Regions from separate parts of the Kitasatospora sp. NPDC029367 genome, predicted to be linked through region 2. Evidence: riboswitches for the same ligand, from Rfam matches in the RefSeq annotation. Region 2 holds a riboswitch; each other region holds the start of a gene.
What was found. A riboswitch is a leader RNA that binds a small molecule or an ion and turns the genes downstream of it on or off. The one in region 2 is predicted to bind cyclic di-AMP.
Positions count from the first base shown of each region.

Region 1: linked by a shared signal. The riboswitch ahead of ACZ4W5_RS01315 (glycoside hydrolase family 16 protein) and the one ahead of ACZ4W5_RS23345 (M23 family metallopeptidase) in region 2 are both predicted to bind cyclic di-AMP.
Region 3: linked by a shared signal. The riboswitch ahead of ACZ4W5_RS27425 (transglycosylase family protein) and the one ahead of ACZ4W5_RS23345 (M23 family metallopeptidase) in region 2 are both predicted to bind cyclic di-AMP.
Region 4: linked by a shared signal. The riboswitch ahead of ACZ4W5_RS02155 (transglycosylase family protein) and the one ahead of ACZ4W5_RS23345 (M23 family metallopeptidase) in region 2 are both predicted to bind cyclic di-AMP.

Region 1 covers NZ_JBVHYH010000001.1:279,243-283,162, reverse strand. Annotated here, with positions in the region: gene ACZ4W5_RS01325 (IclR family transcriptional regulator) at 1-338, shown strand, start outside; gene ACZ4W5_RS01320 (hypothetical protein) at 511-1,155, shown strand; gene ACZ4W5_RS01315 (glycoside hydrolase family 16 protein) at 1,330-2,646, opposite strand; cyclic di-AMP (ydaO/yuaA leader) riboswitch at 2,647-2,812, opposite strand; gene ACZ4W5_RS01310 (phenolic acid decarboxylase) at 3,219-3,554, shown strand; gene ACZ4W5_RS01305 (alpha/beta hydrolase) at 3,675-3,920, opposite strand, start outside.
Region 2 covers NZ_JBVHYH010000045.1:36,142-40,061, reverse strand. Annotated here, with positions in the region: gene ACZ4W5_RS23350 (DUF2470 domain-containing protein) at 31-756, shown strand; gene ACZ4W5_RS23345 (M23 family metallopeptidase) at 1,013-1,978, opposite strand; cyclic di-AMP (ydaO/yuaA leader) riboswitch at 1,981-2,163, opposite strand; gene ACZ4W5_RS23340 (MFS transporter) at 2,561-3,920, shown strand, end outside.
Region 3 covers NZ_JBVHYH010000060.1:5,046-8,965, forward strand. Annotated here, with positions in the region: gene eno (phosphopyruvate hydratase) at 1-597, opposite strand, end outside; gene ACZ4W5_RS27425 (transglycosylase family protein) at 867-1,649, opposite strand; cyclic di-AMP (ydaO/yuaA leader) riboswitch at 1,651-1,821, opposite strand; gene ACZ4W5_RS27430 (cytochrome P450 family protein) at 2,032-3,348, opposite strand; gene ACZ4W5_RS27435 (SDR family NAD(P)-dependent oxidoreductase) at 3,651-3,920, shown strand, end outside.
Region 4 covers NZ_JBVHYH010000001.1:479,955-483,874, reverse strand. Annotated here, with positions in the region: gene ACZ4W5_RS02160 (sirohydrochlorin chelatase family protein) at 288-1,235, shown strand; cyclic di-AMP (ydaO/yuaA leader) riboswitch at 1,742-1,904, shown strand; gene ACZ4W5_RS02155 (transglycosylase family protein) at 1,912-3,213, shown strand; gene ACZ4W5_RS02150 (hypothetical protein) at 3,374-3,736, shown strand; gene ACZ4W5_RS02145 (LacI family DNA-binding transcriptional regulator) at 3,896-3,920, opposite strand, start outside.

The sequences.
Region 1 (3,920 bases), on a different contig from region 2:
AGGCGCTGCTCGCCCAGCTCCCCGAGGACGAGGCGCGTGCGGTCCTGGGCCCCAACCCGCTGCCCGCGCACACCGAGTACACCCTCACCGACCCGCAGGCGCTGATGGACCAGCTCGCCGAGGCACGCGAGCGCGGGTACGTGGTCGACGACCAGGAGCAGGAGATCGGCGTCCGCTGCATCGCCCTCGCCGTCCCGGGCGCCCCCACGCCCACCGCGCTCTCGGTGTCCGGCCCGGAGGCCCGGATCCGGGCACTGGAGGAACAGGCGGGAGCGTCCGCACTGGTACCGGTGATGCACCAGATCGCGGCCCGGCTCGGGCAGGTCCTGGCACCCTGACGATCAGTCAACAGGCGTCCTCGACAAGAGCGATCGGGCCGGTGACGGCGCCCCGCCGTTCGAGTGGCGGTGGGCGAGTTGCGGCGCCGCCGCGTCGGCGGCTCGGACACCCTGGGGCGGACGCGGCCCGCGACGGCGCGGGCCGCCGGAGCACGGGAACAGGGTGAACGGCGTGGCACAGCACGGAGCACGGGGCGGCGCGGGGCGCACGGGATTCGGCCGGATCGGACGGGTCGGCCGGGCCGGATGGGGCGGCCGGATCGGATGGGGCGCGGCGGTGACGGCGGGCTGCGCGGCAGCCGCACTGGCCGCCGGCCCGTCCTGGGCGGTGCGGCACCCGGTGCCACGCCCGGACCTGGGGGTCGTCGCGCCGGGTGCGCCCGAGGCGTCCACACTGCCGGCCGTGGTCGCCAAGCCGTCCACATCGCACCTGGAGGTGGTCCGGATCGACCCGGACCCGGCGTCGCCCGGCGGCACCACCACCATCCACGCCTTCGTCGCCAACGCGGGCCCGGACACCACCGCGTCCCCGTTCACGGTGACGGTCACCCTCCCGAACGGGGTGACCGCGGACCCCCCGTTCTACCCCACGGACTGTGAGGTCGTCGCACGCGGCAGGCAGGTGCGCTGCGTCTTCGGCCCCGGGCTGAAGGAGGGACGCAGCGCGACCGCCCTCGTCCCGGTCCTGCTCTCCCCCGATCTGCCGCCCGGGGTCCTGGCGGGCGGCTCGGTCGAGGTGCGCAGCGCGGACGACCCGGGGGGCATCCGCCACCGGGAGCCGTTCGACATCCGGGTCGTCGAGACGACCGAGGGCTGACGGCCGGATCGCCCCACCGGTCACCGGCCGCCGGCGAGCGGCTGCCGGATCCCGGTGACCGGTGGGGCGGGCTCGTGGTTACCGGTACACGTGGTCACCGGTACACGTGGTCACCGGTACAGGTGGTTACCGGTAGACGTGGTCACCGGCAGACGTGGTCACCGGCAGACGCGGTCACCGGTAGACGCGGACGTAGTCGGCGGCCATGGTGATCGGGGCGTTCCCCTGCGGCGCCGGGTGGTACTTGCCGGCGCTCACCGAGAGGTTGAGGATCAGGTACGCCGAGAAGTTGGCCCCGACACCCTTGCCGTCCGAGAACACCTTGACGCCGTTGACGTACCAGTCCACCGAGTTGGCGCCGTAGTAGGTGCCGATGGTCACCCACTGGTCGGCGGCGACGGCGCTCGCATCGGTGTAGTAGTCGGGGTTGCCGGGGTTGACGTGGTTGGTCAGCTCCAGCAGGTTCGGGTTGTCGGGGTGGTACTCGAAGGAGTCGATCTCCCCGTTGCCGTTCTTCCAGGTCCACAGGGCGGGCCAGGCGCCGGTGCCGGCGGGCAGCTTGACCCGGGTCTCGGCGTAGTCGCCGGTCTTGACCTGGAAGCCCTCGGCGGAGCCCTCGGTGGTCAGGAAGCCGGTGTTCCAGGACTGCTTGCCGTTCTCCAGGGTGGGGCCGCCCGGGGCGGCGGTGAACGTGGCGACGCCGTTCCCGACGGTGACGTTGTTCTTGTTCAGCCAGTCGAGCTTGTTGTCGTCCGGGTTGTGGTTCCCGTACTTGTACGAGGTGCTCTTGTCACCGACCCAGCGCTGGCCCCAGTTGATCGGGCCGTTGAACTCGTCGGACCAGGTCAGCGACTTGCCCGCGATCGGGGAGGACGGCGCCGAGGTCGTCGGGGTGGCCGTGGCGGTCGGGGTGCTGGTCGGGGTCGGGGTCGCGGTGGGGGTCGCGGTCGGCTTCGCGGTGGGGGTCGCCGTGGGGGTCGCGGTGGGGGTCGCCGTCGGGGACGGGGCCGGCGTGGGCGTACCCGTGGCCGAGACCACCAGCTGCTGCGAGGGCAGGTTGTGCCACGCGCCGCCGAGGTCCTGCCAGAAGCCGAACTGGGTGTACGTCCCGGCGGCCAGGGTGCGGGCGGCGCTGGTGTAGTTGAATCCGCCGGGGCAGATCTGCACGTTGCTCGCGTTGCCCGGGAAGTCCAGGTTGGTGCCGCGCGCGTCACGGACGCCGACGCCGACGGTCTTGGCGGTGAAGCAGGACGAGGAGTGCAGGGCCAGCGAGGCGGTGCCGGCCTTGCCGGCGACCATGGTGGCGGGGGCGAGCCGGTCCTGGGTGACGGTCGGGCCGGTGGCGGCCTGGGCGCCGGAGACGGACGGCAGGCCGAGCAGGCCGGCGCCGGTGATGGCGAGCGCCCCGGTCGTGGCGAGGGCGGCGTTGCGGCCGCGGTGGGACGGACGGGCGTGGCGGGGCGCGCGACGGCGCCGGGCAGGCTGGTGCATGGGGATCCTCTGCGACGCCTGCGAGGTGAGCTGTCGGATTCGGGCTGCAGTTGCCCGGCCGCCTGTGGAGCGGCTTCACCCCTAGCCGCGACCCGCACGCTGGTGCGTACGGGCCGGGCGCTGACCTTGGTTCCCCCGCTCCCGTCCGCTGTGGTGCTCGGGTACTCGCCGGCGGGTGGACGGGACTCGGCGTCCCGGCGGCGGGGTCCGCGACGGCGGACGACGACTGCAGGCTAGGCAGGCCGTCCGTGGACGGACAACCTGATCAAGCCGGTTGTCGCACAGCTCACAGTGGTGTCGATCAACGACGCTGCGTGGTGGCCGAGTTGATCACCGGAGTCGACGCCGCCCGGTCCCCCCGTCCGGCCCGCCCGGGATGCCGGCCGCACACGGTACGCGGTACGACGGTGGCGGACTGTACCGTGACCGCCACCGTGACAGCCGTGGCGTGGAGCCACCCGTATCCGCCCGGTCGGATAAATTGGAGCCCTGGGATTTTCCACGGTGCACAAGAGCACCGACCAGAGCCGTACGACCCGTCCCCCGTTCCGGAGAAGAGGTTCCGCCCCACCATGACCGCGCCCGCGCCCCTGCCCGCCTTCGCCGGCCGCACCTACGTCTTCCGGGCCGACAACGGCGCGGCCTTCCGCAACTCCTACTCGGCCGACGGCACCCGGCTGCGCTGGGAGGGCCTCGGTGAGTCGGCGGGCCAGTGGGAGGACGTGCGGCTGCACGTCGCCGAGGTCGCACCGGAGATCTACTTCGTCAGCTGGACGGAACAGAGCGGGATCACCGTCAGCCACGTGATGGACCTCAACGCGCTGACCGTACGGGCCTTCTGGACCTTCGAGGGCGAGGGCGGCCGGGTCGGCCAGTTGCACACCGGAACGCTGGAGCGGGTCGCCTGACCGGCGCCGAAACGGACCGCCCCCCCGGGAGCCGCGGCTTCCGGGGGGCGGTGTGTTCCGTGTGTGTTCTGCCCTGTTCCGTGTGTTCTGCGTGTCCTGCGCGTTCCGCGGGCGGCGCCGTCAGACGGTCTGGCCCGGGTGGCCCGGCTGGTTCGGGACCTTGAGGTGCTGGGACAGCCACTCCAGTGAGGACGGCAGCAGGGCGCTCCAGGTCTCGAAGTTGTGGCCGCCGTTCTCGAGCATGCTGTAGGAGACCTTCATCGGGCTCTTCGCGGCGTCGATGAACGCCTCGGTGTCCTGCTTGTAGTTGCCGTCGCCCTTCTTGGTGCCGGCCAGCAGCACGGAGACGTTCGGCTGCGGCAGGTT
Region 2 (3,920 bases):
AGGCTCACCTAACAAACAGGAGGTCCGTCCATGAGCCTCACCGCCGGCGACGCCGAGGTGCCCGAGCCCACCACCGCCGAACGGGTCCGCAGCCTGCTCAGCGCGACCTCCTCGCTCACCGTCCGCGCCCTCGGCGAGCGCCACGACCTGGACACCCCGGTCTCCGTCCACGGCTCCCGACTGCGCCTGCGCGCCCCGCTGGACGCCCCGCTCGTCGCGGCCCTCGCCAGCGCCACCGCCACCGACGGCCTGGCCGTCGTGCTCGACGTCACCGACGTCTCCCCCGTGGCGGTCCGCGACCGCATCCGCGCCCGGCTCACCCTGGCCGGCCGGCTGCACCTGGCCCACCTCGCCGACGACGGCCTCAGCGTCCACCTGCGGGTCGACGTCGCCCACGCCGTCCTCGCCACCCCGTACGGCACCGGCGCGCTCACCGCCGCCGACCTCGCCCTCGCCGCCCCGGACCCGCTGGCCCGGCACGAGGCCGCCCTGCTCACCCACCTGGCCGACGACCACGCCGACGCCCTCGACCTGCTCACCCGGCTGCTCGACCCGGCGCTGCTCACCCACGGCCCGGACGTCCGCCCGCTCGCCCTGGACCGCCACGGCCTGGTGCTGCGTCTGGACCACTCGCACGGCCACCGCGACGTCCGCCTGGTCTTCCCCGAACCCGCCCGCGACACCGAGGACTTCGGCCATCGGATGCACGACCTGCTGACCGCCGCCGAACACGACCTCCCGGCCCGCCGGAACTGACCCCCGCCCACCCCGGCCCGCCGGAACTGACCCCCGCCCACCCCAACCCGCTCCCCGAGCCGGGAAACGGCAGCGGCCGGCCCGGCCGTACGAGAGGTATCCCCGTACGGCCGGCCGGCCTTGGGCGTGTCCCGCGCCCAGGTCCACTGGTGCGGCGATCACCCGGTCGAGCGGTCACCCGACATGACCATCCCGGGCGGTCGATTCGCCCCGCATCAGCGGTGGTTCACACGTTCCTGCGGAAGGACCAGCAGGGTCAGAGCGCGACGCCGTGCGCCCGCAGGTAGGCGACCGGGTCGATGTCCGAGCCGTACTCCGGACCGGTACGGATCTCGAAGTGCAGGTGCGGGCCGGTCACGTTGCCGGTCGCACCGGAGAGGCCGAGCTGCTGGCCGACGGTGACGGTCTGACCGATGCTCACGCCGATCGAGGACAGGTGCGCGTACTGGGCGTACTTGCCGTCGGCGAGCTTGATCTCGACCTCGTTGCCGTAGGCGCCGCCGTTGCCGGCCTTCACCACGACACCGTTGGCGACGGCGCGCAGCGGGGTGCCGGTGGCGGCGACGAAGTCCTGGCCGGTGTGGTGGCCGGAGGCCCACATCGAGCCGGCCACGCCGTAGGCCTCACCCAGCACCGGGTTGGCGAGCGGGGCGACGTAGCCCGAGGTGGCGGCGACCGGGGCGGCGGTGACGGCCTGGGCCGGGGCGGCGGTCTGAACCTGGGTCTGCAGCTGGGCGCCGGGCTTGGCGGCCTCGGTCCGGACCTGCACCTGGGTGTCCGCGGCGGCGGAGGTGTCCTGGCCGGCCGGAGCGGCGGGCTTCGCCGGAGCGGCGGGCTTGGCCGGGGCAGCGGGCTTCGCGGCGTCAGCGGCGTGACCGGCGAGGGTCAGCTGCTGACCGGGGAAGATCAGGTTCGGGTTGGCACCGACCACCGAGCGGTTCTGCTCGTACAGCGCCTGCCAGCCGCCCTCGACGTGCTTGACGTCGGCGATCTTCGACAGGGAGTCACCGCTGACGACGCGGTAGCTCTGCTGGGCGGCCGGGGCGGCAGCCGGAGCGGCGGCCTCGGAGGCGGCCGGAGCGGTGGTGGCCGCCGGGGAGGTGTGCGCCTGGGCGCTGATCGCGGTCACGAGCGGCAGGACGAACGAGGCGCCGGTGACGGCGGTGGCGATGCCGATGCGGGCGGCACGGGGCAGGGCGATACGACGAGCCTGTGCAGGCATGGAATTTTCCTCTCCGACGCCTGCGAGGTGAGCTGTCGGGTTCGGGCTGGAGTTGCCCGGCCGCATGCGCGGCTTCACCCCAAGCCGGCCCTGGTGGTCCGCGCCCGAAAAGGCGCGAACTCCGGTCCGGCGACTTACCTGTGGGTCCCCCGCTCCTGCCGTACAGAGTTCGGTGCGAGCCACCGGGCAGCGGCAGGACTCGGCGTTCCACCCGGTGGATCCGTCCGGACTGGCCGGGCGGTCGCTGAACTAAAACTCATCCGTTCGGGTGAAGCAATGTCGATCTCTTGAATCGGCAACAAACTGCACCGCCGCCGTCACCCTCCGGATGATCCCCTGCACGGTCAGTGCACGATCCATTCACCCGGCGCCACTGATCCACCACCCTGCGCCGCGGGCACCACCCCCGTGCGACCGTCCGTTCACGCACCGCCACCGACCGACACACCACCCGGTGACCCTTGTCACGTGCGCCCCGGCGGGCGCAGGATTCGGCCCGTGGCCACCTCTCAAGCCGGCACTCTGCGCCTGGGCACCGCGCAGGGCCGCTGGGTACTCCTCGCGACCGTGCTCGGCTCCAGCATGGCGATGCTCGACGGCACCGTCGTCAACGTCGCCCTGCCGCGGATCGGCGCCGACCTCGGCGCCTCCCTCGCCTCCCTGCAATGGACCCTGAACGCCTATCTGCTCACCCTGGCCGGTCTGATCCTGCTCGGCGGCGCCCTCGGCGACCGCTACGGACGGCGCCGGGTCTTCCTGATCGGCGTGGTCTGGTTCGCCGTCGCCTCCGCGGCCTGCGCCGCGGCCCCGACCATCCACGTGCTGATCGCCGCCCGCGCCGTCCAGGGCATCGGCGGGGCGCTGCTCACCCCGGGCTCGCTCGCCATGCTCCAGGCGGTCTTCCACCCGGACGACCGCTCGGCGGCGGTCGGCCTCTGGTCCGGCCTGGGCGGGGTGTCGGCGGCCGTCGGCCCCTTCCTCGGCGGCTGGCTGGTGGACGGCCCCGGCTGGCGCTGGATCTTCCTGCTGAACCTGCCGCTGGCCGCCGCCGTGATCGCGGTGACCTCCCGTTACGTCCCGGAGAGCCGGGACGAGTCCGCCACCGGCCGCTTCGACGTACCCGGCGCCCTGCTCGCCGCCCTCGCGCTCGGCGCCGTCACCTACGCGCTCACCGCCGCCGGGGAGGGACTGTCCCCCGCCGTCTGGGTCACCGGTGCGCTCGGGCTGCTGCTGGCCGCCGCCTTCGTGGCCGTCGAGCGGCGCGCACCCGACCCGATGCTGCCGCTCGGACTGTTCTCCTCCCGGCTGTTCACCGCCGTGAACCTGGTCACCCTCTGCGTCTACGCGGCGTTCAGCGGGGTGTTCTTCCTCCTGGTGGTGCAGTTGCAGATCGTCTCGGGCTTCTCCCCGCTGGTCTCCGGCTTCGCCCTGGTGCCGATCACGCTGCTGATGCTGACCCTGTCCGCGCGCGCCGGGCGGCTCGGCAAGCGGATCGGCCCGCGCGTCCCGCTCACCGTCGGCCCGCTGCTGTGCGCCGCCGGGGTCCTGCTGATGCTGCGCACCGGCCCCGGCTCCTCCTACTGGGCGGACGTACTGCCCGCGGTCGCGGTGATGGGCTCCGGGATGACGCTGCTGGTCGCACCACTGACCGCCACCGTGCTGGCCGCCGTCGAGGTGCGGCACGCGGGCATCGCCAGCGGCGTCAACAACGCCGCCGCCCGCGCGGCCGGCCTGCTCGCGGTGGCCGCCCTGCCGGCCCTGGCCGGACTGAGCGGCGACGCCTACCGGGTGCCGTCCGCGGTGGACTCCGCCTTCCACACCGCGATGCTGATCTGCGCGGGCCTGCTGGCCGCCGGCGGGCTGATCGCCTTCGCCACCGTCCGGGGCAACGTGCTGGCGCCGGAGGAGGAGCGCCCGGTGGCCGAGCCGAACTGCGACTGGC
Region 3 (3,920 bases), on a different contig from region 2:
GGACAGGCCGCGCTCCTTCAGCACGCCCTTGAGGGTGTGGTAGACCTCGACGCCCCAGCGGACGGCCTCGGAGAAGGACTCCGCGCCGATCGGGGCGATCATGAACTCCTGGATGTCGACGTTGGAGTCCGCGTGCGAGCCGCCGTTGAGGATGTTCATCATCGGGACCGGCAGGACGTGCGCGTTCGGGCCGCCCAGGTAGCGGAACAGCGGCAGGTCGCTGGCCTCGGAGGCGGCGTGCGCGACGGCCAGCGAGACGCCCAGGATGGCGTTGGCGCCGAGCGAGGACTTGTCCGGGGTGGCGTCCAGGTCGAGCATGGCCTGGTCGATCAGGCGCTGCTCGGTGGCGTCGTAGCCGACCAGCTCGGGGCCGATCTGCTCGATGACGGCCAGGACGGCCTTCTCCACGCCCTTGCCGAAGTAGCGGTTCTTGTCGCCGTCGCGCAGTTCGAGCGCCTCGAAGGCGCCGGTCGAGGCACCCGACGGAACAGCGGCACGACCCGTGCTGCCGTCGTCGAGGCCGACCTCGACCTCGACCGTGGGGTTGCCGCGGGAGTCGAGGATTTCACGGGCTACGACGACATCGATGGACGGCACGAAGCATCTCCTTGCGGAAGCAGGGTCCGGCTGCGGGTGGTGCCGTCGGCCGGACGATTGCGGAGTCGTTACGACCAGAGCCTAACCGCCCGGGCTCCCGGGGCCACGTCGGCCTGGGCTGCGTCTCACCGTGTGGCCCGGCTACCCACCGGTAGTTCACCTGCTCGTCCCGGCGCGTCCCACCGGGGCGGGCGGACACGGACGTAGGGGGCCGCCGGGCGCGGCCCCCTACCTGTCCAGCGTGTCGTCCGCCGTGGAAGCGGTCCGGCTCAGCCCAGGTGCAGGACCTGGCCGGGCACGATCAGGTCCGGGTTGCCGCCGACCGTGCCGCGGTTGCCGTCGTACAGCGCCTGCCAGCCACCGGACACGCCCTGGGCGGTGGCGATGCCCGACAGGGTGTCGCCGTCCCGGACGGTGTAGTCGTGGCCGGTCGTGGCGGCCGGGGCCTGGGCGGCCCGCGGGGCGGCGTGCTTGGGGGCGTACTGCTGCGCCGACGGGTCGGCGGGCTTCTCGGCCTGCTTCGGCGCGGCGTGCTTCGGCGCGTACTGCTGGACCGGCTTCGACTGGGCGGGCTTCGCGGCGGCCTTGGGGGCCTGCTGCTTGGGCGCCTGCTGCTGGGCCTGCTGCTTCTGCGGCTTGACGTCCGAGGAGGTGTCCACCTCGGCCGGGGCGCCGCCCTTGCTCAGGCCGGCCTTCTTGGAGCAGACCGGCCAGGCGCCGGGGCCCTGCGAGGCGAGGACCTTCTCGGCGACCGCGATCTGCTGCGCCTTGCTGGCCTGGTTGGCCTGCGCCGCGTACGCGGTGCCGCCGTACGCCTTCCAGGTGCTGGGGGTGAACTGGAGGCCGCCGGAGAAGCCGTTGCCGGTGTTGATGCTCCAGTTGCCGCCGCTCTCGCACTGGGCGACGGAGTCCCAGACGGAGGCCGGGGCGGCGGAGGCACCGGTGGCGGTGAGGAGCGGCAGTGCGAGTCCGACGCCGGCCACACCTGCGACGGCGATGGCCTTCTCGGCCTGGGTGCGACGACGATGACGGCCAGTTCCAACGAACAGCATGAAGGTCCCTCTCCGCACGCCTGCGAGGTGAGCTGTCGGGTTCGGACCGGGAGGTGGCCCGGCCGCCGTCTGCGGAATCGATTCCGCGCGGGCGGCTTCACCCCGAGCCGTGGAGGAACGGCAACAAACCTGGTTCCCCCGCCCCTGCCCAGGGTTCTGGTCGGTTTCCCGTGACGCGGCGGGCAGGATTCGGCGTCCCGCGCACGAGGTCCGCAGCTGCGAACTCCACGGAGACTAGACAGATCCTCAGACGAATCACAAGCTCATATCACCGACATCACACCAGAATTACGGCCCGTGTTCGATCGCCTACCAACGGCGGGTCTTTGTCCGGTTTGATGGGCGTTCATACCGCCGTTGGTGGCCGGTTCCGGATGCCTCGTCAGCGTGTCGCCGGCTCAGGAAGGCCGTGCGGCGACCTGAGCTCCGGACTGAATTCGACCGGAAGTTCGCGCAATCCACGCATGATCAGGCCACCCCGCCAGCGCAGATTCTCCGGGCTTTCGGCCAGTCGCAGATCGGGCAGCCGGGAAAGCAGTGTGGCCAGCGCGGACCGCCCCTCCAGCCGGGCCAGCGGGGCGCCGATGCAGTAGTGGATGCCGTGCCCGAACCCCAGGTGGGGGTTGTCGCTCCGGGCCAGGTCGAGGGTGTTCTCGTCCGAGAACCTGGCCGGATCGCGGTCCGCCGCCGCCAGCACCACCAGCACCGGATCCCCGACCGGGATCTCCACCCCGCCGATGGTCAGCGGACGGGTCGCGAACCGCCAGGTCGCCAGCTCCACCGGCCCGTCGTAGCGCAGGAGTTCCTCGATCCCGGTCTCCAGCAGCGCGGTCTCGCCGCGGGCCACCGACTCCTGCAGCAGGGCCCGCTGGCCGGGATTGCGCAGCAGCGCGTACGTGCCGTTGCCGATCAGGTTCACCGTCGTCTCGAACCCGGCGAAGAGGAGGATGAAGGCCATCGCGGCGGCCTCGTTCTCGGTCAGGTGCTCGCCGTGGTCGCTCGCCCGGATCAGGCCGGAGATCAGGTCGTCCCCGAGGTCCGCCCGCTTGCGGTGGATCAGCTCCAGCAGGTACGCCCGCATCCGCTTCACCGCCCGCCCCACACCACCGCGTTGGCCGCCCGCCTGGCCCGGCTTGGTGTGGCGCAGCATCATTCCGGCCCAGTCGCGGAAGTCGTCCTGGTCCTCGGCCGGCACGCCCAGCATGTCGCAGATCGCGTAGATGGGGAGCGGGAACGCGAACTCGTGGATCAGGTCCGCCGAACCGCGCTGCGCGAAGCCGTCGATCAGCCGGTCGGTCAGCTGCTGGACCCGCGGCTCGAACTCGGCCACCCGGCGCGGGGTGAACGCCTTCGCCACCAGGCGGCGCAGCCGGGTGTGGTCCGGCGGGTCGATGTTCAGCAGGTGGGTCATCAGGTCCGCCTGCCGCTCCCCCGGGATGCCCACCCGGCCGGTGCGGTGCGCCTGCTCGCTGTGGTGCGCCGGGTTCTTCGACAGCCGGCTGTCCGCGAGCGCCTGCCGGGCGTCCGCGTAGCGCGTCACCAGCCAGGCCTCCACCCCGCTCGGCAGCTTGGTGCGGTGCACCGGCGCGTGCTCGCGCAGCCAGGCGTAGGCGGGGTACGGGTCGGCGGCGAACTCCCAGGTGAAGAGCTGCGGGTCGGGCTGGGCGGCGGGCTGGGCGCCCTCGGGCTGAGCTGGCATGGGTCGACCGTAACCGCTGGACCGGACGGGCCCGGACCACCGGCGGACGTGCCCCCGCGACCGGCCGGAGGTCACCGCGGCGCGAACCGTCCGTGACCGGCGCGTGAGCGGGGCGCCGACACTCCGTGGACGGCTCGTGGACGCCGGGTGGACAGGCCTTGGCCAGCTCTTGGCCGGGCGGCAGGCGTGAGCCTGGTCACCTGCGGGGTAATCCCTGTTGCGGAGGGTCAGGACGTGCCTACGATCCTCCGAAGTACGCGCGGGCGCCGGTGCGGTGCCGCCCGCAGGGAGGAGCTGGACCAATGACGGTCAGCGGAGCAGTCGTCGTCATCGCGGTACTCGCGGGCGGTTCGGGGGCCGACCTCGCCCGCCGGTTCGCCGCGGCCGATGCCGCCGGGATGCTGATCGCCGACACCCACGTCGGCGTCGCCGAGGACCTCGCCGCCGAACTCGACCGGCCGGGCTGCCCCGTGGTCGGCGTCTCCGGCGACGTCCGCCGGCCCAGCGACGTCGCCGCCCTGGTCGACACCGCCGAGAAGCACTTCGGTCCGATCGACCTCTTCTGCGTGGCG
Region 4 (3,920 bases), on a different contig from region 2:
CGCTGAATGTTGATCTTCGAATGCCGGGAGTCGCCCCGCCGTGACCCTCCGTCAGGTCGCCCGGCGACTGTGAGACATCTCACGCCAGACCGGTGCAACGCGCCGCCCCACCGGATACGTCAGGGCAACTGAGGGGCTCCGTACGGGGCTTGGGCGAGGAATGTCCGGATTGTAGGCAATCGCCCCGGACCGGAGCGGCATGAACACGACCCCCGCACCGTGACCACCCGAAACCCGTACGGCAGCCGACTGCAGGCCTGACGGGCAGATGTCCTACGATCTCCGGCATGAGCACCGCAGCCATCCCGGGCGCGCCACTGCCCGTCCGCACTCCAGGCTCCCGTGCGCGGGGGCGCCACCGCCGCCCCGAGCGCCCCGAGATCCGCACCGGCTCGCCGGCCCTGGTGCTCGCCGTACCCGCGACCGCGGGGCCCGAGTCCCGCTCGGTCGTCGCGGAGCTGCTCTCGATCGTCCGCAGCGAGCACGCCGGCGTCCAGGCCGCGGTCGGCTACCTCCCGGCCACCGACGCCGGGGCCGCGGAGCCGCAGGAGCACACCGTCGCGGAGCTGCTGGCGGCGGCCGCCGAGGCCGGACTGCCGACGCCCGTCGTGGTGCCGCTGGTCCCGGGCCCGCACGACTTCCTGACCGGGCTTCACGCCGTCGCCGCCGAGTACGGCGCGACTGTCACCGACGCGCTGGGCCCGCACCCGCTGCTGGCCGAGGCCGTCCACGTCCGGCTGTCCGAGGCCGGGCTGGCGCGGGCCGACCGGGCCCGGCTGTTCGCCATCGCGACCGCCGCGGACGGCGTGGTCCTGACCACCGTCGGCGGCGAGGACGCGGCCGCCGCGGCCGGGATCACCGGCGTGCTGCTGGCCGCCCGACTGGCCGTCCCGGTCGTCGCCGCCGCGCTGGACGTGCCCGGCTCGGTCGCCGCCGCCGTCGGCCACCTCAAGGAGACCGGCTCCGAGCGTCCGGCCCTGGCCCCGCTCGTGATCGGTCCGGAGGCGGACTCGGAGCTGCTCGCCGCGGCCGCCGAGGAGACCGGCTGCCCGTCGGCCGCGCCGCTGGGCGCCTATCCGACGGTCGGCCAGCTGATCGCCTCCACCTACCTGGCCGCCCTGCCGGTGCCGACGGCGGAGGAGCTCGCCGAGGCCGAGGCGGAGGCCGCGGCCACCGTCGGGGCCGAGGGTTCCCGGCGGGCCCACGCGGCCGCCGAAGGGCCCCTGGAGGGCTAGCACGACCCGCTGAACGCCCGTCGGCCGCCACCGGCGGAACCCGCACGGCCCGTACCGCCCATACCGTCGAAAGGGCCCGGAACGACTTCGTTCCGGGCCCTTTCGACGTGCTCCGATTCACCCCACTGGTGAGCTGGGCCGACAATGCGACGCAATGTCCGTTTCCGGTTCATTTGTCGATGAATATCCGACGGGTGGTGAGCACGTTCCCCGGCGCGCGATTCACGGCCGCTCCCCCCCGTACCCCGAGCGTGCGCCCTTTGCGCTCCAACGCTCCGTCACCTCTTTCCTGAGGCGGAGCCAGTTATCAGAATCCGCTGCGATATTGCCGGAAAACGATCATTTACGATCATGAATTACGGGCCGTGCGGCGTTTCCCGCTAAACCGTGATGCGCATCACAGGTATTTGCAGATCTCACTTAAGTCTGCTTAACGTGCTCCCCGTTCGTGACCACACGGACCCAGTTCATCCGCGACGCCGAGTCCTGCCGTCGGATGTCCTGGCAGCGCGAAAACGCATCACGGCAGGAGCGGGGGAACCACAGGTAAGTCGCCCCGGACCGTTCTCCGGAACCGTCCAGGGCTAGGGGTGAAGCCGCGCCCACAGCGCGGCCGGGCAACTCCAGCCCGAATCCGACAGCTCACCTCGCAGGCGTGGGAGAGGACCGCGTCTTCATGCTGCCTTCCAACGGCAACCGCCTGTCCAGCCGCACCCGTCGCGTGATCGCCGCCCTCGGCGTCGCCGGCGTCGGCCTCACCGTCCCCTGCCTCACCACCGGCACCGCGAACGCCGCCTCCGTCGCCACCTGGGACAAGGTCGCCCAGTGCGAGAGCGGCGGCAACTGGAGCATCAACACCGGTAACGGCTTCTACGGCGGCCTCCAGTTCACCTCCAGCACCTGGGCCGCCTTCGGCGGCACCGCCTACGCCCCGCAGGCCAACCAGGCCACCAAGGACCAGCAGATCGCCGTCGCCGAGAAGGTCCTCGCCTCGCAGGGCCCCGGCGCCTGGCCGGTCTGCTCCGTCCAGGCCGGTCTGACCCAGGGCGGCGCCGCAGCCGCCGTCGACACCTCGGCCGGCTCCACCGCCGCCAAGCCCGCCGCCAAGCCGGCCACCCCGAGCAAGCCCGCCGCGAAGCCCGCCAAGCCCGCCGCCCCCGCGCAGGACCAGGCCCAGGCCTCCGGCGACTCCGCGGCCGCCTCCGCCCAGTCCGCCAACAGCACCTGGGCCCAGAAGCGCCAGGCGCAGGCCCAGGCCGGCAGCTACACCGTCGTCGACGGCGACTGGCTGTCCTCGATCGCCGACAAGCACAACATCCAGGGCGGCTGGCAGCGGCTGTACGACCTCAACCGCAGCACCCTGACCGAGGGCCCGGACACCATCTACCCGGGCGAGCAGCTGACCTTCGGTGACGGCGCCTCGGCCCAGGACGACCAGTCCGCCGCCAAGTCCGGCTCGGACTTCACCTGGTTCGACCGCTCGCAGAAGGCCGGCCAGGCCTCGAACGGCGGTGCCGTGAACGCCAAGCCGACCGCCCAGAGCAAGCCGTCCGCCGCCAAGCCCGCGTCGAAGCCGGCCGCCCAGGCGCAGACCCCGGCCGCGGCCCCGGCCGCCACCGGCAGCATGGCCGCCGCGGTCTCCTTCGCCCAGTCGAAGATCGGCCAGGCGTACGTCTACGGCGGCACCGGCAACGGCGGCTGGGACTGCTCCGGCCTGACCCAGGCCGCGCTGCGCGCCGCGGGCATCAACATCCCGCGCGTCGCTGCCGACCAGGCCGCCGCCAGCACCCACGTCTCGCTGGACAGCCTGCAGCCGGGCGACCTGCTGTTCTGGTCCAACAACGGCCAGGACTCCGGCGTCTACCACGTCGCCATCTACATCGGCAACGGCCAGTACGTCGAGGCCGCCAACCCGAGCTCGGGCGTCCGCCTCCAGACCATCGCCAACTGGGCCCCGGACTTCGCCGGCCGGGTCTGAGCGACCGCGAACCGAGCGGCCGCCAACGGCTGACGCCGAAGCCCCGGGGAGAGCGCACCCGCTCCTCCCGGGGCTCCGGCGTACCCGCAGGCCCGGATTCCGCATGGTCAAACCCCGGCCCACGGGGCATGCTGCTGCTCTGCACCCGAGGAGGAGTCACATGGCCCAGGTCACCATCACCCTCGACGCGAACCTCGCGATCGACGCGATGCTGCTCTCCGGCACCAAGAACCCGCAGGACGCCGTCGAACTGGTCGTGCGCGACTTGGGCGTGTCTGACAATTCCCGCCGGGCGCGCGACGCCGGGGCACGCACCTCGCCGCGTTGTCGTCAGTCGCCGATGCTCCGCATGGACTCCCTCCTCCGCCTTGCGATGCACGCACCCCAACGCCGCGCGCTGATCCGACGCGAATTGTCAGACACGCCCTACCTGGCCCGCGGCCGCCGCACCGGGACCAGGACCGGCGACGCGGCCGACGGCCACCGGGTCTCCACCGACCGCCCGGCCGCCCAGGAGGGCTGACCGGCAGCCGGGCCCGGCCGGGCGGAGCGGAGCGGGCCGGGCCGCCCCCGAGCACCGCACGCCGACGGGCCCCGGAGAGCAACCGCCCTCCGGGGCCCGTCAGTTGGCCCGCTCTGCCCGGCCCGGCCGGCCCCCGGCCGTCCGGGCCGCGCCCGGTTCTCAGCGCGCGCAGGCCCCGGTGGAG